2 regions of the Oceanobacillus sp. M60 genome follow, and region 2 is predicted to be linked to the other one. Evidence: predicted binding sites of a transcription regulator. Region 2 holds the regulator's gene; the other holds the start of a gene.
The links. Region 2 encodes LexA, which represses DNA repair genes until DNA is damaged. Its sites were predicted from a motif close to CGAACATATGTTCG; they were not measured.
Positions count from the first base shown of each region.

Region 1: ACW0TQ_RS19925 (ImmA/IrrE family metallo-endopeptidase) is a predicted target of LexA. The motif match lies at 2,614-2,627, and genes of this name have one in related genera.

Region 1 covers NZ_JBSSNH010000009.1:61,649-77,447, forward strand. The annotation lists gene ACW0TQ_RS19910 (dicarboxylate/amino acid:cation symporter) at 1-1,236, opposite strand, end outside; gene ACW0TQ_RS19915 (helix-turn-helix domain-containing protein) at 1,778-2,011, opposite strand; gene ACW0TQ_RS19920 (helix-turn-helix domain-containing protein) at 2,167-2,541, shown strand; gene ACW0TQ_RS19925 (ImmA/IrrE family metallo-endopeptidase) at 2,648-3,115, shown strand; gene ACW0TQ_RS19930 (DMT family transporter) at 3,216-4,133, opposite strand; gene pflB (formate C-acetyltransferase) at 4,780-7,035, shown strand; gene pflA (pyruvate formate-lyase-activating protein) at 7,134-7,874, shown strand; tRNA gene ACW0TQ_RS19945 (tRNA-Arg) at 8,207-8,279, opposite strand; gene ACW0TQ_RS19950 (TIGR04104 family putative zinc finger protein) at 8,399-8,686, opposite strand; gene proC (pyrroline-5-carboxylate reductase) at 8,727-9,545, opposite strand; T-box leader at 9,636-9,842, opposite strand; gene ACW0TQ_RS19960 (GTP pyrophosphokinase) at 9,991-10,737, shown strand; tRNA gene ACW0TQ_RS19965 (tRNA-Ser) at 10,814-10,906, opposite strand; gene serS (serine--tRNA ligase) at 11,036-12,313, opposite strand; T-box leader at 12,377-12,612, opposite strand; gene ACW0TQ_RS19975 (D-alanyl-D-alanine carboxypeptidase family protein) at 12,680-14,020, opposite strand; gene guaB (IMP dehydrogenase) at 14,205-15,677, opposite strand.
Region 2 covers NZ_JBSSNH010000002.1:552,927-568,725, forward strand. The annotation lists gene nhaC (Na+/H+ antiporter NhaC) at 1-232, shown strand, start outside; gene map (type I methionyl aminopeptidase) at 290-1,042, opposite strand; gene ACW0TQ_RS06880 (ABC transporter ATP-binding protein) at 1,392-2,117, shown strand; gene ACW0TQ_RS06885 (putative ABC transporter permease subunit) at 2,107-3,747, shown strand; gene ACW0TQ_RS06890 (YjcZ family sporulation protein) at 3,909-4,055, opposite strand; gene ACW0TQ_RS06895 (YneF family protein) at 4,350-4,577, opposite strand; gene sirA (sporulation inhibitor of replication protein SirA) at 4,625-5,083, opposite strand; gene ACW0TQ_RS06905 (hypothetical protein) at 5,576-6,607, shown strand; gene tkt (transketolase) at 6,673-8,673, opposite strand; gene ACW0TQ_RS06915 (DUF896 domain-containing protein) at 8,766-8,999, opposite strand; gene ACW0TQ_RS06920 (YneB family resolvase-like protein) at 9,065-9,721, opposite strand; gene lexA (transcriptional repressor LexA) at 10,111-10,731, shown strand; gene ACW0TQ_RS06930 (hypothetical protein) at 10,943-11,206, shown strand; gene spo0A (sporulation transcription factor Spo0A) at 11,478-12,260, opposite strand; gene spoIVB (SpoIVB peptidase) at 12,620-13,813, opposite strand; gene recN (DNA repair protein RecN) at 14,062-15,756, opposite strand; gene ahrC (transcriptional regulator AhrC/ArgR) at 15,782-15,799, opposite strand, start outside.

The DNA of each region.
Region 1 (15,799 bases), on a different contig from region 2:
TGCATTTTGTGTCTTTTTCTCATTCCGTTTTCCCCGTTCAGATATAATATATGCACAAGTAGCATCGCCGGCAATATTTAGAGATGTCCTTAACATATCGAGAAGACGGTCAATACCAATTATTAAAGCAATACCTTCTACCGGCAGCCCAACTTGGCCAAGTACCATTGCCAGCATCACCAGTCCGACGCCAGGGACGCCTGCTGTACCAACACTTGCCAACGTAGCGATAAGAACGACCATTAATAAATCCATAAAAGTCAGCGGGATATCATACACTTGGGAAATAAATACGGTTGCTACAGCCTGCATAATTGCTGTCCCGTCCATATTAATGGTTGCACCGAGCGGCTGAACAAAGCTGCTGACAGCTTTTTTTACACCCAGTTTTTCTTGAGCTGTCTTCATCGCCACAGGAAGTGCAGCATTAGAGCTGGAAGTACTAAAGCCAACCACCATTGCCGGGAAAAATACTTTAAAAAATGTAATTGGGTTCCCGCGTCCGATTAGCCAAATAGCAAGCGAATAGATAATGAGTGCGTGCAGCAGCAAACCTGCAATCACCGTTAACATATAGCTCAACATGGAACCGAGTGCATTCAGTCCAGCATCACCAATTGCTGAGGCAATCAAAGCAAATGCCCCATACGGAGCAAATCGCATAATCACTGTAATTAACCAATTCAAAATTTCGTTTGCCTGTTCAAATAGATTATATATTCCTTTTGTTTTATCACTTAAAAATGCCAATGCAACCCCAATAAAGATAGCAAATGCAATAATCTGAAGCATTTCTCCAGATGCCAATGCTTCTATAGGATTCTCAGGAACAATATTAATCAACGTCTCCATAATTGGCGGTGCTTCATCTGCGCTGTATTCTGCATTTGACGTATCAAAAATCCCTGTCGACCCCGGCTGGATCAAATAACCCAAACCTAGACCTAAACTGATTGCAATTGCCGTTGTTGTTAAGAAAAAGGCAACCGCGGAAACACCAATCTTTCCTAATTTTTTCGGGTCTCCCAGGCCTGCTGTTCCTAATACAATGGATACAAATACAAGCGGAACTACTAACATCATTATAAGATTAATAAATATTTGACCAATCGGGTCTAATACATATTTATCGAGAGGTTCAAAAAAACTTTCCGGGGCAAATGTCAGTGCTATACCAGCAGCTGCACCAGCAACCAGAGCAATTAATATTCTTCTCGTTAATTTTTTAGAATCCATATACCTTCTTCCTTTCACTATGTTTTCGGGTACAAAAATATCCAACTGAAACAAAGTTTTTTTTTTACTGCTAGTTACCTTCTCTTTAATCAGTCATTCTTCACTCTTGATAAACACTTTATTTTCATTGGATATAAAACATAGATTTATTGGATTTTTCATTGTAGTTGAGGCGACTACATTTTACAGGGTTTATTCTAATTGTAGAGTAAGATAAATTCTACCATAAATGTAAGGTACTTGAATAGTATGTTTTTAAATATTACATTATATTCCATATTACATAAATATGTTTAAAATCTTTACCCAGTTTTTTATTGAGTAAAACACAAGCTTCATTTATCCAATAAAAAACTACCTCCCTATGAACGAGGAGATAGAACCCGAATTACGTATTATAACAGGATAAAATATATTGTGGTTGAGAGATTTTTCTTTGAGGGGATAGCTATGTGGCGCTTAATGATAGTTATATCATTCCAGCTCTTCGAGGTATCGTTTTGATCTAGGGTGTATAAAATCTCTTCCTTTTTATTTTCGTTTATAAAAGCTCTTTGCATTTATTTAATGCATCATTCAACTCCTTATCAAATAACATTTTCACATCAATTTCTAATGCATCTGCTATTCTTTCCAGGGTATCTACATCTATCTTTGTTTTTCCCTTGGAAATATTGGTGTACCAGGCAGGAGTTTTAGAGCATTTTTTTGCAATTTGTGTCTTCGTTATCTGCTTTTGCTGTCTGATAAATTCGATTTTCTCATGTATTTCCACTAAATCACCCCATCCATCTTTTGGTTTTTATACTTTAAATTATAATTAAGCGCTTTGCATAAGTCAATATACGAAAACAATAAAATTTGCATTTCGCTTAAAAATATTATTGTTTTTATTAAAAATGGTATTATCTCTATATTGAGGTGGATACTATGAAAATTCTTTCCCAAAGATTAAGAGAAGCACGAGAAAAAGCTGGATTAAAACAAATTGAAGCTTCGAAACTTTTAGGTATTTCAAATGGTACTTTATCTGGTTATGAAAGAGAATATCGTGATCCGGACACAGACACGTTACATAAAATGGCTAATTTATATGGTGTTTCCGTAGATTGGCTTTTAGGTAAATCTATGTCTCCCTCAACAAAGGATACTTCCCGGCCGGAACCGATGTCGGAGCAAGATACATTGATGTTCCGTAATTGGAAACGAATGACAGAAGATGAGAAAGAAGAAGCTTTAAATGTGATACAATATATTTTATACAGAAAGAAAACAAATAATGGTAACGCCAATCAAAATGACTAATGCTGATTTATACTTCCATAAGCAATATAAAAACAGGTGTACTTGCTGCACCTTATTTTTAGCACTTCAAACCGAACGTATATTCTTATTGAAGGTGGGAAATCAAATGTACTATTCAGATGTAGAAAAATTTGTCGAAGTATTATACAAGCAGCTGAATATCCAGACTCCGGCAGAGCTCTCCATTTCTGCTATTGCACAAGCTTTAAATATTGAAATTATTTATGCAGCATCTGTCAGTATGCGGATAGATAATTATATCGTACTTCCAAATACTTCCCAGCAAAATATATGGCAATGTTTTGGGCATGAATTATGCCATTATTTTTTCCATGAAGGAGATCAGCGTTTTATGCATTCCCTTTTTGTCGACCTGCAAGAAAATCAAGCCAACCATTTTGCATATCATTTTTGTATCCCGACATTTATGCTGGACCAGCTTCATATCGAAAATGTTTATGATATTCTGCAGCATTTTCCGGTGGAATTTTCCTTTGCGCTGCACAGGCTGGAGATGTACCATAATAACCATTTTTCTCTGTATGAAAAAACCGCTTCCTATCTCACAGGGTAAAAATTAGACCTTGTTTCCTTTCCAACAGGCAAGAAACAAGGTCTGCGAACTTAAAATAATGTACAAAAAGGACAGTGAAAAAGAATTTTTAAATATCCTCTTAAAAGATATTGAGTACGATTATTCCACTGATAATCATAATAACAGCGATAACCCTTCTTTGATCAATTAAATACTTCGGAAGGTTAAACAGCCCAAAATGATCAATTAACAGTCCCATGATAATCTGCCCTAAAATAGCAGCCATCATCGTTAATGTAACACCCAGATAAGGCATTAAACTGATATTTGATGCGATATATGCTGCGCCGAGTGCACCACCGGCAAAATGCCAGGGCTTTAATTTAAAATCTCCAGAAATACGTGTTAACTTTACTCCTTTATTCACTATCATCGACAGAATAAATAACACAGCGGTTCCTACAATAAATGAAATAAAAGCAGCATAAATAAAGGAGTCTACTTCATAACGCAAGGCGCTATTGATTGCTGTCTGCAGCGGCGGCATCATTCCTGTACATATCCCGAACAATACCCACAGACGGGAATGACTCTGCGAAACGCCGGGATTTTTTTTCGCATTCATATAGACAATTCCGGTAATTAAAAGAAGAACACCAACGATATGCATAAAATGCAACGGTTTTACCTCTGCACCAAACCAGCCAAAGGTATCAATCAAAATACCAATCACCATCTGTCCTGTTACGGTAACAATAACCGTTAATGCTGCACCAATTTTGGGCAGTAAAATAATATTCCCTGTAAGAAAAATTACTCCAAGCACACCACCAGTAAACCAGATATAGGAAAAGGATTGATCTGCAAAGAATGATACTGTAAATTTGTCAGGATCTATCATAAGATTAATGAAAAATAAAATAATACTTCCAGATAAAAAGGAATAAAAGGATGTCGGCAACACCGCTTTCGTAAACACAGTCAGCCGATTATTTACTGCTGTCTGCAGCGGAATCATCATTCCTGCAATGATCCCCAGAACAATTATTACATACAATAAAGAAACCTTCCTTCTAAAAACCGTAATGTATTTATTTTAAGCAAATATATAGCAGAAAACAATACACTTGCTCCGTTCCCCTATCCAAAACCCGGTATTTATTAAGAGAAACCAAGAAAATCACTTGGTCTTTAAAATACTAATATTCTTGCCGAGCAGATGTCCGCTTCGGGAAGTCGCTTTCCGCGGGCAACGGTTTTGACGGGGCGAGTAACCGCAGCAGTCCTAGTGGGAAGACTCCGCAGGAAAAAAGTGTTCTTCTATTTTCTACCATAGGCATAAGCGCGACTATGCTTCTGTCTGCGCCTGTCGGCTTGCCAATCAGCAAGTCTTCTTTAAAGGAGATGAGCTCGGGGCCCATGGAAAGCGTAGTGTATTTCTGGGGCCTAAGATTACTCCCCCCATGAAACCCGTTGGAGCGGCTATCCTCAACATTTTATACTTTCTTACTCTTTAAAAAAGGCTTGGAACGAATGTTACTATTTTATAAAATCCTCTTATTTCTCAAGCTTTAAATTTGAACATTTTAAGAACTTTCTTCATTTGTGAAGTATTTCACTTGTTTTATTTTCCGAAACCGTTATAATAAAAATAGAGGTTATTGTGAATTTATTCACAATTAATTAAGAGGAGGGTTTTTGTTATGAAAGTAGCAGATGAAATGGTAAAAAGAGTCCCTTGGGATGGTTTCGTTGAAGGCAACTGGCAGCAAGAAATTGATGTTCGTGATTTTATTTTACAGAATTATCATTTATATGAAGGAAATGAATCCTTCTTAACTGATGCAACTCAAGCCACCAAAGACCTGTGGGAGCAAGTCATGCAATTAACCAGAGAAGAACGGGAAAATGGCGGTGTATATGATTTAGATACAAAAATCGTATCTACTATTACCTCTCACGGTGCTGGTTATTTAAATAAGCCCTTGGAAAAAATCATCGGCGTGCAAACAGATGCGCCTTTCAAACGTGCTCTAATGCCTTTTGGAGGTATCCGTATGGCTGTAGCTGCCGCAGAATCCTATGGCTACAAAGTTGATGATGACGTTGTCCATACCTTTACAGAACACCGGAAAACGCATAACCAAGGCGTCTTTGATGCCTATACACCCGAAATCTTAAAAGCAAGAAAAGCAGGAATCATCACCGGGCTTCCAGATGCATACGGCCGCGGACGTATTATCGGTGATTACCGCCGCGTTGCCCTGTATGGAGTAGACCGTTTAATTGAAGAAAAGAAAAAAGACCTGCAGCTGATTGGTAACGGAACAATGACGGACGATGTGATTCGCGACCGTGAAGAAACCTCGGAGCAGATTCGTTCCTTAATGGATTTGAAAAAGCTCGGAGAAAAATATGAATTTGACCTTTCCAAGCCTGCAACAACTGCACAGGAAGCATTCCAATGGCTCTATTTAGCCTATTTAGCTGCCATTAAAGAGCAAAACGGGGCTGCCATGAGTCTTGGCCGTGTTTCTACATTCTTAGATATTTATATAGAGAGAGATATTGAAAATGGGGTTATGACAGAGCAAGAAGCGCAAGAACTTGTCGATCATTTTGTGATGAAGCTGCGTCTCGTAAAATTCGCAAGAACACCAGATTATAACGAATTATTTAGCGGAGACCCGACTTGGGTAACAGAATCATTGGCAGGAATAGCAGAAGATGGACGCCCACTTGTAACAAAGAGCTCCTATCGTTTTCTGCACACATTAGATAACTTAGGACCGGCGCCAGAGCCAAACTTAACCGTACTTTGGTCTGCTAAACTGCCGGAAAACTATAAAAAATATTGTGCAAAAATGTCTATTAAATCAAGCTCGATTCAATATGAAAACGATGATATCATGCGCCCGATCTATGGAGATGACTATGGAATTGCCTGCTGTGTATCTGCAATGCGCATCGGGAAACAAATGCAGTTCTTCGGTGCACGGGCAAACTTGGCAAAAGCACTTCTGTATGCGATCAATGGCGGTGTAGATGAAAATCTAAAAATGCAGGTAGCTCCAAACTATGCACCAATCACATCAGAGTATCTTGATTACGACGAAGTGATGGAGAAATATGATAACCTCCTAGACTGGTTATCTGGTTTATATGTCAACGCATTAAACATTATCCATTATATGCATGATAAATACAGCTACGAGCGACTGGAAATGGCGTTGCATGACCGGGAAGTATTACGGACCATGGCTTGTGGTGTAGCAGGACTATCCGTCATTGTCGATTCCCTAAGCGCCATTAAATATGCGAAGGTAAGAACCATTCGTGATGAAGACGGACTTGTTGTTGATTATGAAATAGAAGGAGACTATCCAAAATACGGCAATAACGATGATCGCGCAGATGAAATTGCTGTGAGTCTCGTAAAAGACTTTATGAATAAAATTAAGAAACACCATATGTATCGCGATGCTACACCAACACAGTCTATCCTGACGATTACTTCCAATGTGGTTTACGGGAAGAAAACGGGAAATACACCAGATGGACGAAAAGCAGGAGAACCTTTTGCTCCAGGAGCAAACCCATTACACGGACGTGATAAAAATGGCTCATTAGCTTCTTTAAGCTCCGTTGCAAAATTGCCATATAAATACGCACTGGATGGTATCTCGAACACCTTCTCCATCGTGCCAAAAGCGTTAGGTAAAGATGAAGAAACAAGAAAAACAAACTTAGCCGGTATCCTCGATGGCTATGCAGCAAAAAAAGGACATCATCTAAACATCAATGTCTTTGATCGGGAAACTTTATTAGATGCGATGGAGCATCCGGAAGAATACCCGCAGCTTACCATCCGCGTCTCTGGATATGCAGTAAACTTTATTAAGCTGACAAGAGAACAGCAAATCGATGTCATTAACCGGACCTTCCATGAAAGCTTGTAAGGCCATTCTGTAAGAAGTCAATATCAAGCGCTCATTAAATAACTTGAGCGCTTGATGCTGAATTATTTTCAGCATATGAAGTGAGGGGGAAAAGTATCATGAAAGAAGGAAGAATTCATTCAATCGAAACGTGTGGAACCGTAGACGGGCCTGGATTACGCTATGTTATCTTTACTCAAGGCTGTTTATTACGCTGTCAATTTTGTCATAATCCGGATACATGGAACATGGGAGCAGGAAAGAAAATGTCTGTACAAGAGCTGGTGAAGGATATTAAGGGCTATCTCCCATTCTTCCAATCTACCAATGGAGGAGTGACTGTCAGCGGCGGAGAGCCTTTACTTCAGGTTGAATTTTTACTCGAATTGTTCACCGAACTGAAAAAATTAGGAGTACACACAACCATTGATACTTCTGCCGGATGCTTTAACCGCTCCCCTCACTTTATAAAAAATTTAGATAAAGTACTGGAATTAACTGATTTGGTTTTACTTGATTTAAAGCATATCAACGCTGCAGCGCATAAAGAGCTCACTGGTCTGTCCAATGAACATATTCTCGACATGGCCCGCTATTTAGACGAGAAGAAAGTGCCTGTCTGGGTCCGTCATGTACTTGTTCCCGGTGGCAGCGATAACGATGCACATTTACAGCAGCTCTCCGATTTTATTGCGACATTAAATAATGTCGAAAAAATAGAAGTGCTGCCGTATCATAAATTAGGTGTCTATAAATGGGAAAATCTTGGTTTGGACTATCCGCTGGAAGGTGTAGAGCCACCGACAGAGGAACGGGTGAAAAACGCCGAAGATATTTTGAATCGGGTGAAAGTGATATAGCGATAGGGAATCGGAATCCATTGCTGTATCCTGCCCTTTATATAGATGAGAAGAATGGAGCCGCTTCTTTTTAGGAGCGGCTCTATTCATTATTACCGTCTATAAAACAAAAAACATCAATGGTGTTTCTCATTTTGCTTTTTCACGAAAAATAAGCAGAACAATAATTGTCTTCTCTATATAAAAAAAAGCCACCTTTCAGAAATCTTGTCATAAAACAAACAAGAAAACGAAAAATGACGTCTGTCGGTTTATGTAATTTTCAAGTATAAACCGTGGCCTCCGATAATATAACTGAAAGACACAAATCTCTGTATAACAAGACTTTTTTACGCCCCCGGCAGGATTCGAACCTGCGGCACATGGTTTAGGAAACCAATGCTCTATCCCCTGAGCTACGGGGGCTTTGCACATAATCAGCAGTGGAAACCGCTCAATTATGCTTCATTATCCGTCCATTGAAAAATAAACGAACAATCGTATTATACTAAACCTTATCTATTTTGGGAAGCATCGTGTTTCATTTATTTGCCGGCTCTCTGCAATCTCGTCCGATAAGGAATCGACAGGACGTGAAGAATCATCAGCAAACAGCCCATGAGAATAATTTCTACAGAAGACAGCCTTAGCAGAAAGGCCAGCCCTAACAGAATAGGAATGGCTAATAAAGGGAGCCAGCCGCCTTTTTTACTTGCATTATAATAATTTTCTTTGCCGCAGTGCGGACAAATCATTTTAATCTTAAATACCTGCTTAAAGGTCTGTCCATAACTCCATCTTTTCCCGCAATAACTGCAATCCGGTGTATGCATCTGCTTTCCCTCTTCTCTTTTTTAAAGTACGTGTAAAAAATTAGTTCTGAGCATTCGTAATCTCGATAGACCGATTTCGTGCGCCATCGACACATGCTTTAATTATCTTATCAAATTCATTCGCCATTAACTGGTTTAAACCAGCCTCTGTGGTTCCTGCCGGGCTGGTAATATTAACACGGAGCTGTTCCGGGTCTGCGCCAGATGTCTCCAGCATTTTTCCTGCGCCGATCACCGTCTGGGTCAGCAGCTCTAATGCCGTATCCCGGTCCAATCCTGCTTCAATTGCTGCTTTTTCCATTGCTTCCACCATGTAGTAGAAAAATGCCGGTCCGCTTCCTGCAATCGCCGTAATCGTATGCATCTGCTCCTCATCAACAATTTTTGTTGTACCCACTGTCTGGAATAGTTCCTCAGCAAAGTAAAGCTGACCGAGTTCGACATTGGTTCCCTTTGAAATAGCAGTAGCTGATTGGCCGATCAATGCAGACGTATTCGGCATGGTTCGAATAACAGGAATACCTTCTCCCAGCGTTTTTTCCATCTGTTCGATAGATAACCCTGCAATCACCGAAATAACCATGTGATGCGGTTTTATATAATTTTTTAGCCAGTCTAAATAATCCTTCGCATCCTTAGGCTTCATCGCTAAAATAATAATATCTGCTTTCTCGATCATTTCTTCTTTATCCAGGTCGCAAGTCACTCCATACTTTTCAGCAATCAGATCTAACCTTGCTTTATCACTGCGATTCGTCACCAGCACCTGTTCTTTTGTAACAACATTAGTCCTTGTAATGCCTGCAATAATCGCCTCTGCTAAATTTCCTGCTCCAAAAAATGCAATTGTTTTTTCCATGTAGTTTCCTCCTGTGTGTTTCTTCTTTCCTTTAATATTTTATTTCACCGATACCTCAGAGCAATAAAAAAAACTGATTATACATCCCTTGTAAAGGACGAAATCAGTATTATTCCGCGGTACCACCTTTGTTGATAAAAGTTATCCACTCACATTGATAATGCAGTTTACTGCAGTCAGCATACACTAACCTACTCCCGGATAGGTTCATCAAGGCATTTACAGAAATCTTACAGCCGCCGGATTTCCTCTCTTTGGTAAATACACATCGATTACTGGTCCGTTCACCGTATTTCTTTATTGAATTGTACTATAAGGCCTTGCCATACTTTTGTCAAGACTGCACCCATCAGAATGGATTGCAGCGTCTTTTTATCTGCTATTCAAAACAAATTTTGCTATACTTATATTGTACATGAATGTAAGCCAGAAAGGAATTTTATCAATGGATGAATCAAAACAGATACACCAGTTAACCGCTGTACGAAAAGAACTGACACGTTTCATGCTCAGCTATAAATTTGGACTGGATGAAATCAATACCAAGCTGAACATCCTTCAAGAAGAATTTGAGCATATTCATGATTATAATCCGATTGAACATTTAAAATCACGTATAAAAACACCTGAAAGTATTTTACGAAAATGCCAGCGAAAAAACATTTCGATTACGCAAAAATCTATCAAGAATCATATCAAGGATATTGCAGGAATCCGGATTGTCTGCTCCTTTATATCCGATATTTATAAAATCAGCGAAATGATCCAAGGTCAGCAGGATATCAAAGTCATTGAAACGAAAGACTATATTAAGCATCCAAAACCAAACGGATATAAAAGTCTGCATCTGATTTTATCCATTCCTGTCTTTTTCTCTGACCGTCAGGAAGAGGTATTTATCGAAATTCAAATCCGTACCGTTGCGATGGATTTCTGGGCGAGCTTAGAGCATAAAATTTATTATAAATATGATGGGGAAGTACCGGCACATCTGGTAGAAGAATTAACAACCAGTGCAAATATCGCAAATCAACTGGATGAAAAGATGGAGTTTCTTCATACGGAAATCAATGAAGCAAAAGAGGATAAACATGCAGAGAGCAAGCTTAACTTTCTGCCGCTTGATAACAAACGCTTCCCGCTGCCAAAGCAGTTATTAGAATCGTTGTTGGAGCGAAGAGATAGAGAGTAAACATATATATGTATTAGAAAACCCGCAGCACGAAAGCTGCGGGTTTTTATCTCCAATTTTTTACGGTTGTTTTAAATGGAGGAGGTAGAGGGATTCGAACCCCCGCGCGGTTTGACCCGCCTCTCGGTTTTCAAGACCGACCCCTTCAGCCAGACTTGGGTATACCTCCATGAAATAACGCTAATTTGCTCACTTCCTAGCGAACAAAATATACTATATCATCCTCAAAGATGACTTGTCAATATTTTTTATCAAAAAATAAGAGGCCCCCAAAGATGGAGAGCCTCTTACTTAATCATTACTTGCCAATCACTTCAATGCCGCTCATATACGGACGCAATACTTCAGGAATTACTACACTTCCATCTTCCTGCTGGCAATTCTCTAAAATAGCCGCTACAGTACGTCCTAACGCAAGACCAGAACCGTTTAACGTATGGACAAATTCTGGTTTTCCATTTGCTTCGCGGCGGAAGCGAATTCCGGCACGGCGCGCTTGGAAATCCTCAAAATTAGAACAAGAAGAAATTTCACGGTACGTATGCTGGCTTGGAATCCATACTTCAATATCGTATTTTTTCGCTGCTGTAAAGCCTAAATCACCTGTACACATACTCATCACACGATAAGGGAGTTCTAACAGCTGCAATACTTTTTCCGCTTCCCCTGTCAGTCTTTCTAATGTGTCATAAGAATCTTCCGGTTTCACGAAATTCACAAGCTCCACTTTGTTAAATTGATGCTGGCGAATCAAGCCGCGTGTATCTCTTCCGGCAGAACCTGCTTCAGAACGGAAGCTGGCGCTGAATGCAACATATTTTTTCGGCAACGCCTCTCCTGATAAAATCTCATCACGGTGATAATTGGTTACAGGGACTTCTGCAGTCGGCACCAGAAAATAATCCCAGTCTTCCAGTTTAAACGCATCCTCTTCAAATTTCGGAAGCTGTCCTGTTCCTGTCATACTCAGGCGATTCACAATGTATGGAGGAAGCATTTCCTGATAGCCATGCTTATCCGCATGCAGATCCATCATGAAGTTTAATAATGCACGTTCCAGTCTTGCTCCTAATCCTTTATAAAAAACAAAACGGCTTCCCGTTACCTTTGCTGCACGTTCAAAGTCCAAAATATCTAAATTTGTCGCAACATCCCAGTGCGGCTGTGCTTCAAATGAAAATTCCGGCACCTCTCCCCATTTACGTGCTTCTACATTATCATCCTCATCTTCACCAACAGGCACACTCTCATGCGGCAGATTAGGAATAGAAAGCATGATATGTTCCAGGGTTTCCTCAATGTCTTTTAATTCTTTATCATATTTAGAAATTTGATCTCCAACTTCACGCATAGAAGCTATGGCTTCCTCCGCATCCTTCTTCTCGCGCTTTAAAACAGAAATTTCCTTAGACACTTCATTACGTTTTGCCTTTAGTTTTTCTGTCTCTGCAATCAATTCCCGTCTTCTTACATCAAGCTCGCCAAATTTGTCTAAATCGCCAAGGTCTTCTCCGCGGTGTGCTAATCTTTGCTTCACTTCATCAAAGTTATTTCGTACATATTTCATATCTAACATACTGATTACCTCCTATATTTTTAATGTCTTTAAAACCATAAAAAAACTCCCATCCCTTATGTAGAAAGGGACGAGAGTATATTTCCCGCGTTGCCACCCTAGTTAAAGAATCTATACAGACAGATTCTTCCGGCTTTATATACGAATAACGTCGTATCTCCGTGCTTACTTACGTGACTGAACCACTTCAATAAGCATGCTCCAGGATGGATTCACTGCATTCTAACGCTAATTTGCACCAGATATTAGCTCTCTATAGATAGAATCAAACAGCTACTGCTTCCTATCAACGCTTTATTATTTCAATGAATGATTGTATATCATCATAATCTATTTCCAATCAGGTTGCAAGACTTCCTGCAAAAATTAGCTGAAAAGTCCCTTCACCCAATTAAATGCACCTTGGAACATGTTTACAAAGAAATCACCAATAGATTGTAACGTAAGCATAAACCAATTTGCTTTTTCAACGGAGTCCATTGCAACTAAATCATAACTTTCCTGACTCGCTTCATCGGAAATATATCCAAAATCTTCTTCTTCTCCATCATAGACAACGGTAACTGTTCCGATAACTTCATCTGCTTCCACTGGAGCTTCTAACTCTCCATTATCATTCAATCTGTCTTCATCAATTTTATATTCTAAATGATACAGATCTTCCTCACCAGTTTTGATCGGAACATGAATCCCTTCATTGATGCCAATATTTACTTCTTTTTCTTTTCCTCTTGCAACCGGAGCTGTTTCATTGCCTTCTTCTTGATATCCTGCCGGGAATAATTCTTGTGTTTCAAATTGATCAAATCCATAATCAAACAGTTTTGCAGTCTCATTAAAACGGGCATCTTCACTGTCTGTTTTCATAACCACACTGATAAGACGTCGTCCATCCCGTTCTGCTGTTCCTGTAAAAGCATAACCGGCAACCGTTGTAAAACCAGTTTTTAAACCATCTACACCTTCATAGTAATGCTTCTGTAAATAATCTGCATCATGATCCAGCATGTAATTCCAGTTACGGATCTCCTGATCATCAAATTCCGTACTCGGCACGCTGGAAATTTCTAATGCTTCCGGATAATCATTCACTAATGCAGACCCTAAAATTGCTGCTGAACGGGCTGATAATAAGTTTGTATCGTTAGGACTTGTTCCTTCTGGATAATTATCCCCCAGACTCTCATTATCTAATCCGCTGGAATTAACAAATTTATATTCCGGCATTCCCAGTTCTTCTGCCTTTGCATTCATCATTTCGACAAATTCACTTTCTGAACCTGCAATTAACTCTGCAAGTGCAATCGTTGTCGCATTATCTGAGTTGATTGCCATTGCTTTATATAAATCTTCTACTGTGTAATCTTGCTGCTGTCTTAATCCAACCCCTGAAAAATCATCATTGCTGGATATTTCATATGCATAATCACTAATTTGTGTTGTTGTATCCCAGGAAATATCTCCGTTTTCAACTGCTTCCCAAACGAGATATTCTGTCATTATTTTCGTCATGCTAGCAGGAGGCAATGCCACATCCGGGTCCTTTGCAAATAATACTTTCCCCGTTTCTGCATCCACTAAAATAGCCGATTCCGCTTCTATATCTAATCCATCTGCATACACAGACATGGATGGTGTAACAAAAGATGTTAAAACAAGCGCTGCTGCAACCACCAAAAGAAACAATTTTTTCATAGACTTTCTCACATTTCCGTACCTCCGTTTAATAATATAGCCATCAACATACGTTCTATGTATTCTGCTGAGCACGCTTCACATTTTACCATAAAAATTCATAAAAAAATAGATGGAGCAACATCCTCCATCTATTTTTTTTACGACCGTATGACACAAATTTGTCATCAACTAAATTGCTTAATTATTCTCTTTTTTACTGCATAAAATAGTTCGGTGCTTCTTTCGTAATCTGAACATCATGCGGATGGCTTTCCTTCAACCCAGCCCCGGTAATCCGGATAAATCGGGAATCGTTTCTTAAGCTCTCCAGATTTTTCGTTCCACAATATCCCATGCCGGAGCGTAAACCGCCTGCCAGCTGATGGAAGGTATCTCCCAGCGAGCCTTTATACGCAATACGTCCTTCAATGCCTTCTGGAACAAGCTTTTTATTCTCTGATTCACTTTGGAAATAACGGTCTTTGGAGCCTGCTTGCATTGCTCCAACAGAGCCCATACCGCGATATACTTTATATTGACGTCCTTGGAAAATTTCTGTTTCTCCAGGGCTTTCCTTTGTTCCGGCAAAAATACTTCCCAGCATTACAGCATGTGCACCTGATGCCAAAGCCTTCACAATATCGCCGGAGTATTTGATTCCGCCGTCTGCAATAACGGGTACACCGTATTCTTTTGCTGCTCTTGCGCAGTCATAAACTGCTGTAATTTGTGGTACACCGACCCCTGCTACTACTCTTGTGGTACAGATAGACCCCGGTCCAATACCTACTTTGACAACGGAAGCTCCTGCTTCAATCAAAGCTTTTGTCCCATCCTCTGTAGCAACATTTCCTGCAATAATTGTCAAATCAGGATACGTTTCGCGAATGTGTTTTAATTGATCGAGAACACCTTTAGAATGACCATGTGCTGTATCGATTACAATGGCATCTACACCGACATCCACTAATTTTTCAATCCGCTTCATCGCGTCGCCTGTCACGCCGACTGCAGCTGCTGCAATCAACCGTCCTTGTGCATCCTTTGCTGCATTTGGAAATTCAATGACCTTTTCAATATCTTTAATCGTAATTAACCCTTTTAGAATTCCCTGATCATCAACAAGAGGCAGTTTTTCAATTTTATATTTCTGCAGAAGCTTCTCTGCTTCATCCAGTGTTGTTCCCACTGGCGCTGTCACTAATTCCTCTGTGGTCATCACTTCCGAAATCAGAATCGAATAATCTTCAATAAAACGTAAGTCACGATTGGTTAAAATACCGACGAGCTTTTGTTCCTCAATATTATTTACAATGGGAACTCCTGAAATGCGGTATTTTCCCATTAAATGTTCCGCATCATAAACCTGATGCTCCGGAGTTAAGAAGAACGGGTTCGTGATTACGCCGCTTTCTGAGCGTTTCACACGGTCTACTTCCTCTGCCTGCTGTTCAATAGACATATTCTTATGAATAACTCCAAACCCGCCTTGACGTGCCATCGCAATTGCCATTTCTGCTTCTGTTACTGTATCCATTCCAGCACTGATAAATGGGGATTTCAATTTTAAATTTGATGTTAAATCAACACTCAGATCCACCTGGTTTGGTAAAACATCTGATTCTGCCGGAACAAGCAATACATCATCAAATGTCAAACCTTCTTTTGCAAATTTGTCTTCTCTCATTGCTAGCTCATCCTCCAATCATTGAATTCGCAACCTCAATTCACTTCACTTACGGGTATTATACAGTTTTCAAGGTATATCCTTATCGAATATCGGAGAAACTGCTAAAAAAATACCAATCC
Region 2 (15,799 bases):
CGAAACATTTCAGCAAATTTATGAAAGAGCCGGGCTAACGAAAAAAGCATTATCCCGTACGTTGGAAGATGCAGGAACAGTAATTAATCCGCTTGTTCCCTGGAGCGTATGCGGAGTGTTTATCGCAGATGTCTTAGGCATTCCTGTACTGACCTACCTGCCGTTTGCATTTTTCTGCCTGTTAAGTCCCGTGATTACTATTTTATTTGGAGCCCGAACAGCGAAAAAATAATCGAAAAAATACTCCCTAATGCGAAATTTCATGCTCACACATTAGGGAGTATTTTTATTATTTATCCTGCTCTGTTAAAATAATCGGCTCTTCCTTTGTAACAACGATTTGATGCTCAAACTGGGCGGAGCGTCCTTTATCAACCGTTCTTGCAGTCCAGCCATTATCATCCATCTTGCTGCGCCAGTCGCCTTCATTGATCATTGGCTCAATCGTAATAACCATTCCCTCTTTTAAACGAATGCCTTTATTTGGCAGTCCGTAATGTGGTACATGCGGATCTTCATGAATCGTCGGTCCGATTCCATGGCCGGTAAAATCTCGCACAACAGAAAAACCTTCCGCCTCCGCATACGATTGAATCGCGTGGCCTATGTCACCCAAACGATTGCCGTGCTTTGCCTGAGCAAGACCTTTGTACAATGCTTCCTTCGTTACTTCAATCAGCTTCTGTCCTTTTTCGTCTACATTGCCGACAGCATATGTCCACGCAGAATCAGCCAAGCCTCCATTTAAATTAACAACCATATCAATAGTTACAATATCTCCGTCTTCTAAGGGTCTATCTGTTGGAAAGCCATGACAAATTTCATCATTTAAAGAAGCGCAAATCGCATAAGGATAGCCATTATAGCCTTTTTGCTCCGGCGTTGCTCCATGCTCTTCTAAAAATCTTTCTACAAATGCGTCCAATTCGAGTGTTGTTACGCCCGGTTTAATCCGTTTTGCGATTTCTTTATGTGTGGCTACCAGCAAATCAGCTGCTTCCTGCATTTGCTGAACTTCCCGCTTACTTTTTCTTGTTATCATTCATTCTTCTTCCTTTCTGTCTTCTATATACACGATACTTTATAAGAAATCCATTAAATATTAAATGAGGTTTCATACCCAGAGTCCATTGTAAATTCTAACACAACCTTTCTGAAACGAACAGTATCTTACCTTTGCTTGTATGAGCATTGCTCATTTTTTAAAAAGAAACCATACTGCTGGCTATTATTTGCAAGGTGATAAATCCAATCACCTTCGAAAAGAAAATGCCTTTTATTTCTTAAAGATGGGAAATTAATTTTGTGAAAATGCAGCCGCATGTTACGATAAGTTTATATTTACCTGACAATACAATTTCTAATATAAGTGTAGAAATGGAGGTTTTTGGATGATAGAAATTTCTCGAATCAATAAAAGCTTTGATGGACATCATCATATTATCCAAGATTTATCATTGACCATCCCAGATGGAAAAATCGTCGGCTTTCTTGGACCAAATGGCGCTGGGAAATCTACCACAATCAATATGATGACCGGTATCTTACCCATCGATAAAGGAACAATTACTTTAAATGGCATTGATATTGATAAAGAGCCCTTAAAGGCAAAAGAGATTTTTGGATTTGTTCCAGACCGTTCTGATATTTTTCTGAGGCTAAAAGGCTTGGAATACCTTAATTTTATTGCTGATATTTATCAGGTTCCTGAGGACGTGCGGCAGGAAAAGATAGCCTATTATACAAAACAATTTTCAATCGACCATGCCTTGGGAAATTATATTCAGAGTTACTCTCATGGAATGCGGCAAAAAATAATGGTTACTTCTGTACTGCTGCACGATCCGGATATTTGGATTTTAGACGAACCATTAACTGGTCTGGATCCAAAATCGTCCTATGCTTTAAAACAAATGATGCGGGAGCACGCTGATAAAGGAAATACGGTTTTCTTCTCCAGCCATGGCCTGGAGGTCGTAGAACAGCTCTGTGATGAAGTGGCAATTATTAATCACGGAGAGCTTTTATTTTATGGAACAATTGATGAACTGCAGGCAGAATATCAAACCGACCAATCTCTGGAAAATGTATTTTTGGAGCTAACCAATGATGCGTAATACATGGACAATTACAAAAATAATGTTAAGAATGCAGTATTCTTCAGCAGGCAAACAAAGTAATACATGGATTTATATTATTGTTTCCCTGATTCTTATTCCATTTTTTATTATGCTTATGCAAGGAATACATTCTATGGTTACACATGCTTATCACATGCTGGCTGAAGTAAACCAGGAAAGTATGCTACTCGGTTTGGCATTGCTTTTTATTGCAGCTATCCTGTTTTTTCTTTCATTTATTATGATTTTATCTGCTTTTTATTTTTCTGATGATATTACAGCTTATATTCCACTGCCGGTACATCCTTATCAATTATTGGTTGGCAAAGCAGCAAATCCGCTAATTTATAATTATGGCATTGCAGCACTTTTATTTCTGCCATTTTTATTTATGTATGGAAGTATCAGCAGTGCGCCTATTCTATTTTATGTCTATGGCTTCATTTTGTTTATCATTTTTCCAATTATTCCATTTAGTCTTGTAGCGGTTATCCTGATGTTTATCATGCGTTATGTCAATATCGCCAAAAACAAGGATCGCTCCAAAATCTTTATGGGTATCGGTTCCTTACTATTTGTTATTCTCGTTAACGTACTTGTTCGTCTCAACATGGACGATGCGGCAATGCTTGATACGTTTACGACCTATATGCAGGAGCAAGAAGGTTTACTGCGAATGATAACCATGATCTTTCCACCGGCTTATTTCGGAGCAGGCAGTCTCCATTTTGCGGCTGATTGGTCCGGTCTTCTTTTCCTGCTTGCACTTCTGGCTGTGTTTATCCTTTGTGTTCTCTTATTTATTTGGGCTGGACAGCGATTTTATTTGAAGGGTGTCCGGGGAATGAGTTCGGGAAGCAAAGGAAATTTATCAGCTAAAGCATCTCAAAAATTAACACAGCAGCGTTCAATTTTAAAAACATATCTGCTGAAGGAATTTAAAATGATTTTTCGCACCCCTGCTTTTCTAATGCAGTGTGTCATTCAGGCATTATTTTTCCCGGTATTTATAACGGTGATTCTATTTTTGGATATGGGAAATGATCTGGCAGCACTTGTCTCTGCTGCACCAGAAAAAAATCTTTTTCTGACCTTATTTATGATATCGATTTTTTTATTAAGTACCAATGTTACAGCCTCCACTGCTATTTCCAGAGAAGGAGCAAGCATAAAATTAAATTTATTTTTGCCAATACCATTTCAGCATTTGATAAACGCAAAATTATATGTTGCCTATCTTATGTCTATGCTGCCGTTTTTATTGCTTATTGGTGTCGGCATTTATGTAAACATTCCAATTCATATATTCATTGGCTGGATAGGAATTACCTTGCTGTATAATTGGTTAGCCGTCGTGATTAACTTCTTTATTGATGTCTATCATCCAAAGCTTCACTGGACAGACGAACAGGAATTATTTAAAGGGAGATTCATCCCTTTCTTTATTTCGCTTGGACAAATTGCTCTTTTCGGGATGATAACGATTATTCTTTGGAATATGAATATAACGAATGTTTATCTGATTATGCTTATTTTACTGCTTTCCACGTTCATTGTTACCGATATAGCACACATTTATTTACGTAAAAAAGTATCGTTAAAAACATTGCAAAACCTGGGAAACTAATTGAAAAAAGACGCCCTGGCAATTCATCCGCCAGGACGTCTTCTTGTTTTTCAGCAAATAGGGCATTCGAGCAAAGGCTTGGGCGCCAGTGCATAAGAGATTTTTGAAAGCAGAAGCCCGCTTATCGAAATCCCTTTCACGAATACCAGGTTTTTTAATCATTAACAGTAGTAGCCACCCGTGTAGCACTGGTTGCCGCCGGAGTATGCTGTTCCAATAATAATCAACAAAATAAATAACACAACTAATAACGCAAAGCCCGCTGAGCCAAAGCTTTGACGATTATCACAACATTCTTCTCTACCCATGTGTATATAACCTCCTCTATTCGAACTACTTTAACTTATGCAGCTTCATTCAAATTGGGAAGGCGAATGACTATTTTTTTTGAAAAACTCCCCTTCGTTAAGCTTTACCTGGATGACCATATACTGATTCCAACGTGTCCGCACATCCTATGTATACTGACAAAGCGCTTCTAAACCCGAGCACTTTGATCCTGCACAATTTAAATTTTTACTATGCTGAAAAAAATTTTGACCAATAAGAAAAACCACCTTCTAAAAAGTGGTTTTAGTGCTTGTCCATAAAATAATTATCAATTATTTCCCAGACTGATTCTGATTATTCATCGCCCGCATCATTTGATTAATTTTCTTCTGTGACGGCTTCTGGCCCATTTGCATCATCAATGTACGAAGCATTTGCTCATTTATTGGCGGATTCTTTTTCAAGTAGTTCATCATATATTTTCTAGCAATGAAAAATCCAAGAGCAACACCAGCAATTAAAGCTGCAATTGCAATTAATACTACCCATATCGTACTCATGTTACAAAATTTCCTCCTTCGTGTTGTCTCTAATACAGTATATTAGATTAGAGGAAATTATACAACACTTGACTTTCATCATTGAGCTCTTTTATAGATTTAGGAGAAATCCATCCATATTGTGGTGTATCTTTTCCTTGGACAAAGAAATAAGGATGAATATCTTCTAATATAGGAAAAAGCAGTGATACCGCAACGGCTAAATGGCGACACCTTAAAATCAATTCCCCATTTTCAATATATAAGCAGAGTGATTCTTCTCCTTTTTTTACAAGCACTCTATTTCCAATTCGTTTCACATAAATATCCGGCGAAGAAAACGTCTTTAAATGCATAGCAAACTTGTAAAAATGGATTTTTCGAGTGATAAATCGAAATTGCTTTCTAATTATTACTTCGTCCTCTTTTTCAGCACATTCTAAAAAGAAACGATGTAATAAATCACTTTTATGATAATAATTTTTTGCTACATTTTCTTCTATCCAATAAATTGCGTATTCATTCATCACGTATTCCCCCTTTGACTATCATTATAGAGGAATCTATTTCCGAAAGTTGTCATAATAGTGTGCAAAGAACAACTTCTTTTGTCGAAACAATAAAGAAAACTTGGCGTCTACTTTTCTCTTTCAGGAATTTAAGAGAAGTCTGTCAATCTGCTGATTTTTGATTTCTGCTTTCCCCTACTTGAATTTCTTTTGAAACATTTTTTCCATATCATCATTGATACAATTATCATATCAAATAATTATGTTATACTATCAAGGCTCTTCACCAAAATCAATGGTTGATATTAATGAATAGATATCAGTAAAGAGACTAATTAGCGCAGTATTTTTCCGTAGCGGTTACCACTATCAATTTAACTACTGTCTGTCAACCATTGATTTTGGTATTGATCCACTATCAAACAACCAATTACATTCACCAAAAATGGGAAGCAGCATAAATTAATTAAACAAAAGCCCAAAATTTCAAATCAAAAAGGAAGTGTCTTCTTGAGAAATTATTATTATGTTACGGCAAATACAGCGGTGGGATTTGTGAATTTACTGCCTTCCAATTTAGAACGTATACAGCAAATCTTTCGTTTAAAACACTCTTCTCAAACGGTGAAAGCAAAAATTTTAAAAGATATAATCACAAAATATGAAGCTACCTATGAAGTAGAAGTGTTAAAAAGTGCGTTGGGTGAACATTATTTGGATGGTGTGGTTATACCTGAAAAGAGACTCGCTTTTTTAAATGATTCCATTATACCAGATGATATGCGTGAAGGAATCGAACTGGATTTAAATCGATTTACACAAGACATTTCGGTAAGAAAAGAGAAACTAGAAGAAAAATTCATTCACTACACAGAAAAAGCATATAAACATTTGGAAACAGGGTTACGCATACATGATGATCTGGAAGAGATCTATATTAAAGAAATGAACTTTAAGCGGGCGAATGAAATTGCCGATACGTTTATTCAAGAAGTCTTAGAAGGACAATCGAGGAAGGATCAAGATGGCCACGAGTATCACCGCCTTTTTGGTACCACAACTGTAGATGGTCCGGTCAATGTCGTCCCTCATATTACAGAAAAACTATCCTGCGTTTTTTATGTAAAAGGGAGAGCTGGAACAGGCAAGTCAACATTTATGAAAAAAGTAGCGAGTGCTTGTATTGAATATGGTTATGATACTGAAATTTATCATTGTAGTTTTGATCCAAATAGTATTGATATGGTATTAGTTCCAGATTTGGATTTTTGTATATTTGACAGTACTGATCCCCATGAATTTTTCCCAACTAGAGAAGGGGAAGTAGTTATTGATTTATACGAAGAAACCGTCACGCCTGGAACAGATGAGAAATATGCTGGTGAAATTAACAAAATAAATAACCATTATAAATCCTATATGAAAAAAAGCGTTGCAGAGCTGAAAAAGGCTGGAAAATATTTGGAAACTATAGAGCAACAGTTTTCCTGCACCGAACAAGAACGGAAAGAAATCATCCATTTTATCGAGCAACAATTATAATAGATACGAAAGAAGAGAGATGCTAGCATCTCTCTTCCTCATGACATAAAATATTTAAATATTCCTTATTTCGTCACTTCTTCTACTAATTGAACAACGTTATCTACTGTAAAACCAAATTTCTCAATCAATAAATCGCCATTCGCAGAAGCACCAAAACGGTCAATTGTGAGTGTTTTTCCTTCAAAGCCTACATAACGGTCCCATCCGAATGACGCAGCCATTTCAATCCCGACTCTGGCTGTGACTTCTTTTGGAAGTACTTCGTTTTTATATGCTTCATCCTGCGCTTCAAAGCGATCCCATGAAGGCATACTTACTACCTGTGCATCGACACCTTTTTCCTTCAATGCTTCCTGTGCTGCAACTGCCAGTTGAACCTCGGAACCGGTAGCTAAAAGAAGCGCATCCGGTGTTTCTTTTTCGGATTTACTTACAATGTACGCACCTTTTTTAACCCCTTCATAGGCTAATTCTGCGGTATTTGCTAAGGTAGGCAGGTTTTGACGTGTCAATACAAGCGCTGTCGGCTGATCTGTTGATTCCAAAGCTAAGCGCCATGCTGCCTGTACCTCATTCGCATCCGCTGGACGGATTAATGAAAGATGAGGCATCGCACGTAAAGCAGCTAATTGCTCCACAGGCTCATGGGTCGGACCGTCTTCCCCGACTGCAATCGAATCATGCGTAAACACATACGTTACCGGCATATTCATAATCGACGCCAGACGAATGGATGGACGTAAATAGTCACTGAAGACAAAGAAGGTTCCACCGAAGACATGAAGTCCTCCGTGAAGCGCCATTCCATTTAAAGCAGCACCCATTGCATGTTCACGTACACCAAACCAGATATTACGTCCGGCATAATCTGCCTTGGTAAAGTCCGCTTCGTCATTGATTGTTGTTTTGTTCGAACCGGCAAGGTCGGCACTTCCGCCAAAGAAATTCGGAACGGATTTAGCTACAGCGTTTAATACTTCCCCGGAGGACGCACGTGTAGCAAATTTAGATCCTTCTTCAAATACAGGAAGATTTTCATGCCAGTTTTCAGGAAGCTCTCCTTTTAAAGCAAGCTCGAACTGTTTTCCTAATTCCGGATAGGCTTCTTGATAAGCAGCAACCAGCTCGTCCCATGCTGCTTCTTTTTCGGAACCGTCATTCACGATTTTTTCTTTAAAGTCAGCATATACTTCCTCCGGCACATAGAAATCTTCATGCGTCCATTTATAGGCTTCTTTAGTCAGTTTCACTTCATCTGCCCCAAGCGGTGCGCCATGGGAAGCACTGGAAGCAGATTTATTTGGAGAACCATAACCGATAACTGTTTTTACTTCAATCAATGTCGGCTGGTCCTGGTTTTGCTGTGCTTCTTTGATTGCCTGGCGAATGGCGTTGACATCATTGCCGTCTTCCACCCGCAATACCTGCCAGCCATATGCTTTAAAGCGTTGTTCCGTATTCTCAGAGAAAGAACGGTCTAAATCGCCGTCTAATGAAATATCATTGGAATCATACAAAGCAATCAGTTTACCTAAGCCCATATGGCCGGCTAACGATGCAGCTTCATGCGAGATTCCTTCCATTAAGTCTCCGTCACTGACAATCGCGTATGTATAATGATCGACCACATTATACTTTTCTTTATTATACACAGCACCTAAGTGTGCTTCCGCCATTGCCATTCCTACTGACATCGCAATGCCTTGTCCCAATGGACCCGTTGTTGCTTCTACACCATCCGTATGATGCACTTCCGGATGTCCCGGTGTTTTCGAATCCCATTGGCGGAATCCTTTTAAATCATCGATAGATACATTATAGCCTGATAAGTGTAACAGACTGTACAGCAGCATGGAACCATGACCTGCAGACAATACAAAACGGTCACGATTGAACCATTTGGAATGCTTTGGATTGTGATTCATAAAATCTGTCCAGAGTGTATACGCCATCGGTGCCGCACCCATCGGTAATCCCGGATGCCCGGAGTTTGCTTTTTCAATTGCATCGATGGAGAGCGTGCGAATGGTATTGATGGATAGTTCCTCAACTTGTTGTGTCATTGTTTTTCTCCTTCCACTTCAAAACATATTCTGTTTCTTCCTCTATTTTATAATGAAATCCGATACGATACAAGCTAAGTTAATATGATGTATCAGTGTTTCTTATTACGTTCCTGGTAATCACGAAGCTTTTGCGGGGTCACATCATTCCCGGCCGGGTCAATGACTGTCATCCCTTTTAGATGATTTTTAAAAGAACCCCGTACATTTGCCAGGTATTCTTTTCGAAGATTTTGCTGTTCTGTTTTTTCTTCTTCTGTTAAGCCTTCACTTTTCGCTTTATTAGCTAACATATTTATTCTATTTAATTTATCTTTAGACAACATAGCTTGTCCCTCCTTCGATTAAAAAAACAGGAGTTAAAATAACCTTCCTGTTTCTTTATCTTACGTCACGATTCACTTTCATTCAAGGAATTGATATATTCCTGGTAGCGGCGATGGATGGTTGCCTTTGATGCATGAAATCCAAGTCCTTTTAAAACTGTTGTGATTTCTTGAAACGTTAATTTATTCTGCCGCAGCCGCACAATCTCTTCCATCGGAATTTCAGCGCGTTCTCTTCCCGGGGATTGATTGATATGATGTAAATTTTCTTGAGGGTTATACCCATTTGATACAGCACGTCGCATTCCCCTTTTTATTTTCATATTATGTAGTTTACGCTGATATTCTTCCACTATACCGACGATGTTCAACACCATCGAATCCGCTTCATTCAGCTCAAGTTCTCCTTCATGGGTAACCGTGTAAATGGGGATATTAATTTTCCGGAGCTGATGAAATAAAGCAATTTTTGTATTTCCTCTTCCAAGCCTTGTTTCATCTTGAATACAAAGACAATCAGCTTCTTGATGAGAAAAATAAGCAAGAAGCTTAAATATGCCATCTCTATCAATGTCATAGCCGCTGGCCTTCTCCTGAATACAATCCACAACCGTAAAATTTAATTTATCGGCCAGCGCAGATAACTCTTCATATTGTCTTTGAAGTGATGTTTCTTGTGTTTCTTTTTCTGTACTTACCCGACAATAAATAATCGTTCTCAATGTTTTATCCTCCAATAATAAACCGCTCTTTTTCAACTTTTCGGTGACAATTCTTTACAGAATCTGTCTTACCAGCATATTTGCTCTCTACAAAATAAGCAAGGAAATCAGTCGTCTGGTCAATCACTTAAATTGTAACCATCATCGTATATAAAAATATTAACGCAATAATAAAAGCTACAATATAAAAAGCATCAGACTTCATCAGTTTTTCAAACATATTAAAACTCCCCTTCGATATTTTATCTGGTTCCGGAACAGTTGTTCTTACTATAGTATATTCAGAACAACTGTTCCTGTCAATACTTTTTTAGAACATTTGTTTGTAAATTGATTCATTCAATGCTATACTATGAATAACAAATACCTATGCTAGAGGGGAGTAAGTCATGACAAAACTATCAAAAAGACAGCAGATGATTTTTGACTTTATTAAAGATCAAGTAGAGCAGAAGGGCTATCCGCCTTCCGTACGTGAAATTGCAGTAGCTGTCGGGTTAGCTTCAAGCTCTACTGTTCACGGTCATTTAGAAAGATTAGAAAACAAAGGATATATTCGGAGAGACCCGACCAAACCTCGTGCCATCGAGATCATATATAATAATGAGAATGATGCGCCTAAGGATAAGGCCATTTATGTACCTGTAATAGGGAAGGTAACAGCCGGAATCCCGATTACTGCGATTGAAAATGTGGAAGAGTTTATTCCCGTTCCCAGCTCTTCTGCCGGACCGGAGGATAATCTGTTTGTACTTGTCATTGATGGAGACAGTATGATTGAAGCAGGCATCCTCGACAAAGATATGGTTATCGTAAAACAGCAAAGCTCTGCGGATAATGGAGATATCGTTGTAGCAATGACGGATGAAAATGAAGCGACTGTCAAACGTTTTTTTAAAGAAAAGACCCGTTTCCGCCTCCAGCCCGAAAATGCAACGATGGAACCTCTCTATTACGAAAACGTATCTATTCTCGGCAAGGTAATCGGCTTATACCGTCATATCCACTAAAAGGAATGTGCTTTAGAGCAGGAGCATGCGGGCAGTATAAGCTGCACATAGCAGAAACGTTAGAACATCCTCTATAGGTGATTTTATCGGCCAGTCAAAAAAGGTTAACGGGCACATTTGTCAGATGTGCCTGTTAACCTTTTTTCTAGTATAAAATTAATCCATTCATAATATGCTTAATATAAAGTACAAGTATAAGGAGTGTATAAAATTGACTGAAACGTTAAAAAAGAAACGCTGGCTTTATCTTCCAATCACCATTATCAGCTTTATTCTGGGAATTATCTATTTAACAAAGGTTGCAGATTATTTAACACTGCCATTTTTATCAGCTCTTCTCATCATTGTCACTTTTTTAGAAGTTTACCCGGACAAGAACTATTTTTCCAAAAAGAATTTGATAAAAATCATTTCTGCTCTTGTGATTATTGCTCTTGCACTTTGGTACCAGGTTGCTGTTTTTATTCTTGGATAAGTGAATAAAGCATATACACAGCCTTTCATTTTATAAAAAGAAAACCGTTCTAATCAAAAAATAAGTAATGTCCCAACTTTTTAGAATATTTATTAAAAACACAAATTTTGCAATTTACTTATAACAAATAAAATTGTACAACTCTTTTCTTCATAAATGGCTGTACTGCTTCCTGTTTATTGGATGCATCGGCAGGTTTTATATAATTTCCTTCTGTGACAATACGGGTTGCTAGTTATTTAAAGCTTTTTGTCAATACTTGCAGGCCATATTACGATACCTTATGCTCCAATCGTAATCGGTCAGCTACCATCGCAATAAATTCAGAATTCGTCGGTTTTGCTTTAGAAATATTGATGGTGTAACCAAATAATGCTGAAATGGAATCAATATTCCCTCTGCTCCAAGCTACCTCTATTGCATGGCGAATTGCTCTTTCTACACGGGAAGCAGTTGTATTGAATTTTTTGGCGATATCCGGATAAAGCACTTTTGTGATGGACCCCAAAAGGTCAATATCATTATAAACCATAGTAATTGCTTCTCTTAAGTACATATATCCTTTAATATGCGCAGGCACGCCTATTTCATGAATAATATTGGTTATATTCGCTTCCAGGTCCTGCTTTTTCTTACTTTCAATATTTGTTTTCGTCACATTTGATACTCTGGAAACCGCACTTCCCTGAACCTGCAGAATTTGATCAGCCAGATTCTGTATGTCAAACGGCTTCAGGATAAAATAAGAAGCTCCTAAATCAACTGCCTTCTTCATCACTTCTTCCTGACCAAATGCAGTCAACATAATAATATGTGGTTTTTTAGTTAATTCCATTTTTTTAATTTCATTTAAAACAGCTATTCCATCCATATGCGGCATAATAATATCTAATACCAGCACATCCGGTGTTTTCTCTTCAATCAACGGGAGGCAGTCCCTTCCGTTTAATGCTGTTCCGACAATTTCAATTTCTTCCTGTTCCCCAAAAAAGTCCTCCATTAATTGTATTAACTCACGATTATCATCAACAAAACACACAGATATTTTACTCACTAAAAAATCCTCCTTTTGCTTTTTATGCACCTATATCATATTCTACAAAAAACATAAATATCCTCTTTAAAATCAAAAAACTTTTGATTTATTTCGATTTTCTCAAGTATTCTTCGTTTTTCTCTTTTTTTCACCAACTTTCGACACAATTTTCAACGTATTATTGTATCCGTTTTCATTATATCAGATAGTAGTTGGAAATAAAATGCATATTTCCAATAAACATACTATATTTTAATGATTATTTAAAAACTAAAAAATGTCTATAATAGCAAACGCTACTACAGACATTTTTAATTATTGATTTATTATTTTATTCTGTTAGGGAAAAGAAAGCTTAACCGGAATGACAGCAGCTGCTACGCTGCAGCTTCATTCAAATCAGATTGAATAATATCTGCATCTTCAAGCATCCATTCGATATGAACACCGTATCCCGAGGTAGGATCATTTACAAACACATGTGTTACTGCACCGATAACCTTGTCATTTTGAATAATAGGGCTTCCGCTCATTCCCTGAACAATTCCGCCAGTTAATTCTAATAATCGCGGATCGGTAATTTGAATAACCATTCCCTTTGTAGATGCTGATTTTTGAGGAACACTGCTGATAATTTCAATGTCAAATTCTTCAATCTTCTCTCCATCCACTACAGTAAGAATTTTTGCAGGCCCTTCTTTGACTTCATGGGATAGTGCGACAGGAAAGGTTTCATCATATTTTTCATGATTTACCTCCTTTTCTAATACCCCAAATATTCCATAATCCGTATTTTTCGTGATATTACCAATTCTTTTTTCTTGCGTTTGAAAGGAAGCTTGTTTTTCTCCCGGTAAACCATTATCACCCTTTTCAATTGCAGTTACAGAAGAATGGATAATGGATCCCTGCTTGATGTCAATCGGTTTCTTCGTATCCATATCCGAAATAACATGTCCTAACGCGCCATATTTCCCTGTTTCCGGCTCGTAAAATGTCATTGTTCCAATACCTGCTGCTGTATCTCTGATATATAAACCAATTTTGTAAGCATTTTCTTTTTTGTCGAAAATCGGCTGCAGGTTTGTTTCAATATACTTATCTCCGCGTTTCAGCTTGATTTGCATTTTTTTATTTTCCTTACCGCTGTGATCAACAATCGGTTTAATGTCTGTCATATGATTGATCTTTTGACCATTTATTTCAACAATTGTATCACCAATATTTATTTTAGCGGCTTCTCCCGGAGACTTTACTCCTTCAGACATTTTCACTTGATGATGACCGACAACCAGTACACCTTTCGTTTCTAACTGCACTCCAATGGATTGTCCTCCCGGTACTACTCTTACATCCTCCAGACGTTGATGCTGCCCCTGATTATCCTCTTTATTCGTATGCTCTTCATTATTGAAAAAAGGAAGGATAGGATAGTCTTGAAAAACCTCTTTATACCCTTGCATGGAAGTATCTGCGTGGATAAAGGAAGGGGAAATAAAAAACAATATAAAAGCAAGCGATAATAGCGAGCTGATTTTATATGTCCATCTGATTTTGTTTGTTTTGCTCATAAATCGTCTCCTCCTCATACAAAAAATATTATCTTTCTGTACATATACTTTTTGCAGTTGGAGGGCAGTTTAAACTGGAACAACCTATGTGATATGTGTATCTTTTCCTCTAAAAATATAGATAAACGGACGTATAGTGTTGTTATTCTTAAGATGCAAAAGGACATGTGATTAACGAAATTTGTAAGTACAGGAAAAAGAAAAAACCGGTACAGTTATTGTCCGATTTTTTTAACGTTTTTATCCCTTTAATTTGATTTTTTAAAACGATCTGCCAATGTTAACATTTCTTTCGCATGTTCTTTTGCTGTATCTGTTAATTTTGTTCCAGTAATCATCCGGCTTAATTCCTCAATCAGTTCCGTATTATTTAATTCAATAACAGAAGTAAAAGTGCGATTTTCCTTTTCCTTTTTCTGAATAAATTTATGCGTATCTGCCATAGCAGCGACCTGCGGAAGATGTGTAATACACAGAACCTGTGATTCCAGCGATATTTCATGGATTTTTTCAGCAATTGCCTGTGCGACTCTTCCGCTGACTCCGGTGTCCACTTCATCAAAAATAACACTCGTAATGCCCTGATGCTTTGAGAAAATCTTCTTCAAAGCAAGCATGATTCTTGATAATTCTCCTCCTGAAGCTATTTTTGTGAGGTCTTTTAAAGGCTCGCCGACATTGGTGGAAATGCGGAAAAGTATTTTATCATAGCCGTTTGATTTCAGCTTCCGCTGCGTTGAATCCTCAAAATCAATGGAAAAGGTCGTCTTTTCTAAATAGAGGTCTTTTAATTCCCGGTGGATATCGTTCGTTAATGTTTCCGCGGCTTGTTTTCGTAAGTGATGAAGCTGATCTGCTTCTAATAAAGCATCCTTTTCAACCTCATCAATTTCTGTTACAAGTGTATTTAAATGCGTTTCCCGATTTGTAATCTGTTCGATTTCTTCTTCAACGCGTCCTAAGTAGTCTAACATTTCTTCCACCGTTGGACCGTATTTACGCTTTAATCTGTTCAATTCATCCATCCGCTGTTCAATCTCATTCAGGCGCTCCGGATTAAATTGCAGCTGGTCAAGATAATTGCGAATATCATACGTGAGTTCTTCCAGCATATAATAATGATTAGATATACTGTCCAATTTTTCAGCAATAAAAGGATCTAAATCTGCTCCGTCCTGTAAAGCTGATTGTGCGTGGCTGACTAATTCTAATCCATGCTGCTCTCCATATAAAGAAAAATAAGCATCCGAAAGAGATTGATGTATCCTTTCATAATTTGCAAGCTGATTGCGCTCTTCTTCAAGCGCCGTATCCTCATTCGGGATAAGCTGTGCTTCTGTTAATTCCTGCTGTTGGAATTGGAGCAGATCCAGGCGCTGTGCCATCTCCTGCTCATTGTCATTCAGGCTGCGGTACTTTTTCTTCAGATTTTCCAGACGGTTATAAATATCCTGATAATCCTTTTTTGCTTCCTTCATGTCATCTCCAAGATAGAGATCTAAAAAATCAATATGCTGCTCATTATCCATCAGCGATTGCGTCTCGTGCTGACTATGGATATCAATCAATGTTTTTCCAAATTCCCGGAGAATAGCCAGTGTCACTAATTTACTATTTACACGGCAGATGCTTTTTCCAGAGGAGGTTATGGTCCGCTGAAGTACAATTTGTTCATCACTGATTTCAATCCCATATGCTTTTCCTACTTGGTAAATAGGGTGCTTTTCGTGATCGATGAAAAATAATCCTTCAATCTCCGCTTTATTCGATTCATGTCGAACAAAGTCTACAGAACCTCTTGCTCCGGCTAATAATTGGATAGCATCAATGATAATCGATTTTCCTGCACCAGTCTCCCCCGTCAAAACAGTAAGGCCTTCTTGAAAGTTTAAGGATAATTCTTCAATAATCGCAAAGTTTTTTATAGATAATTCAGTTAACATGCTGCCTCACCCCGACTAAATAATTTTAAAGCATTCCAATTAA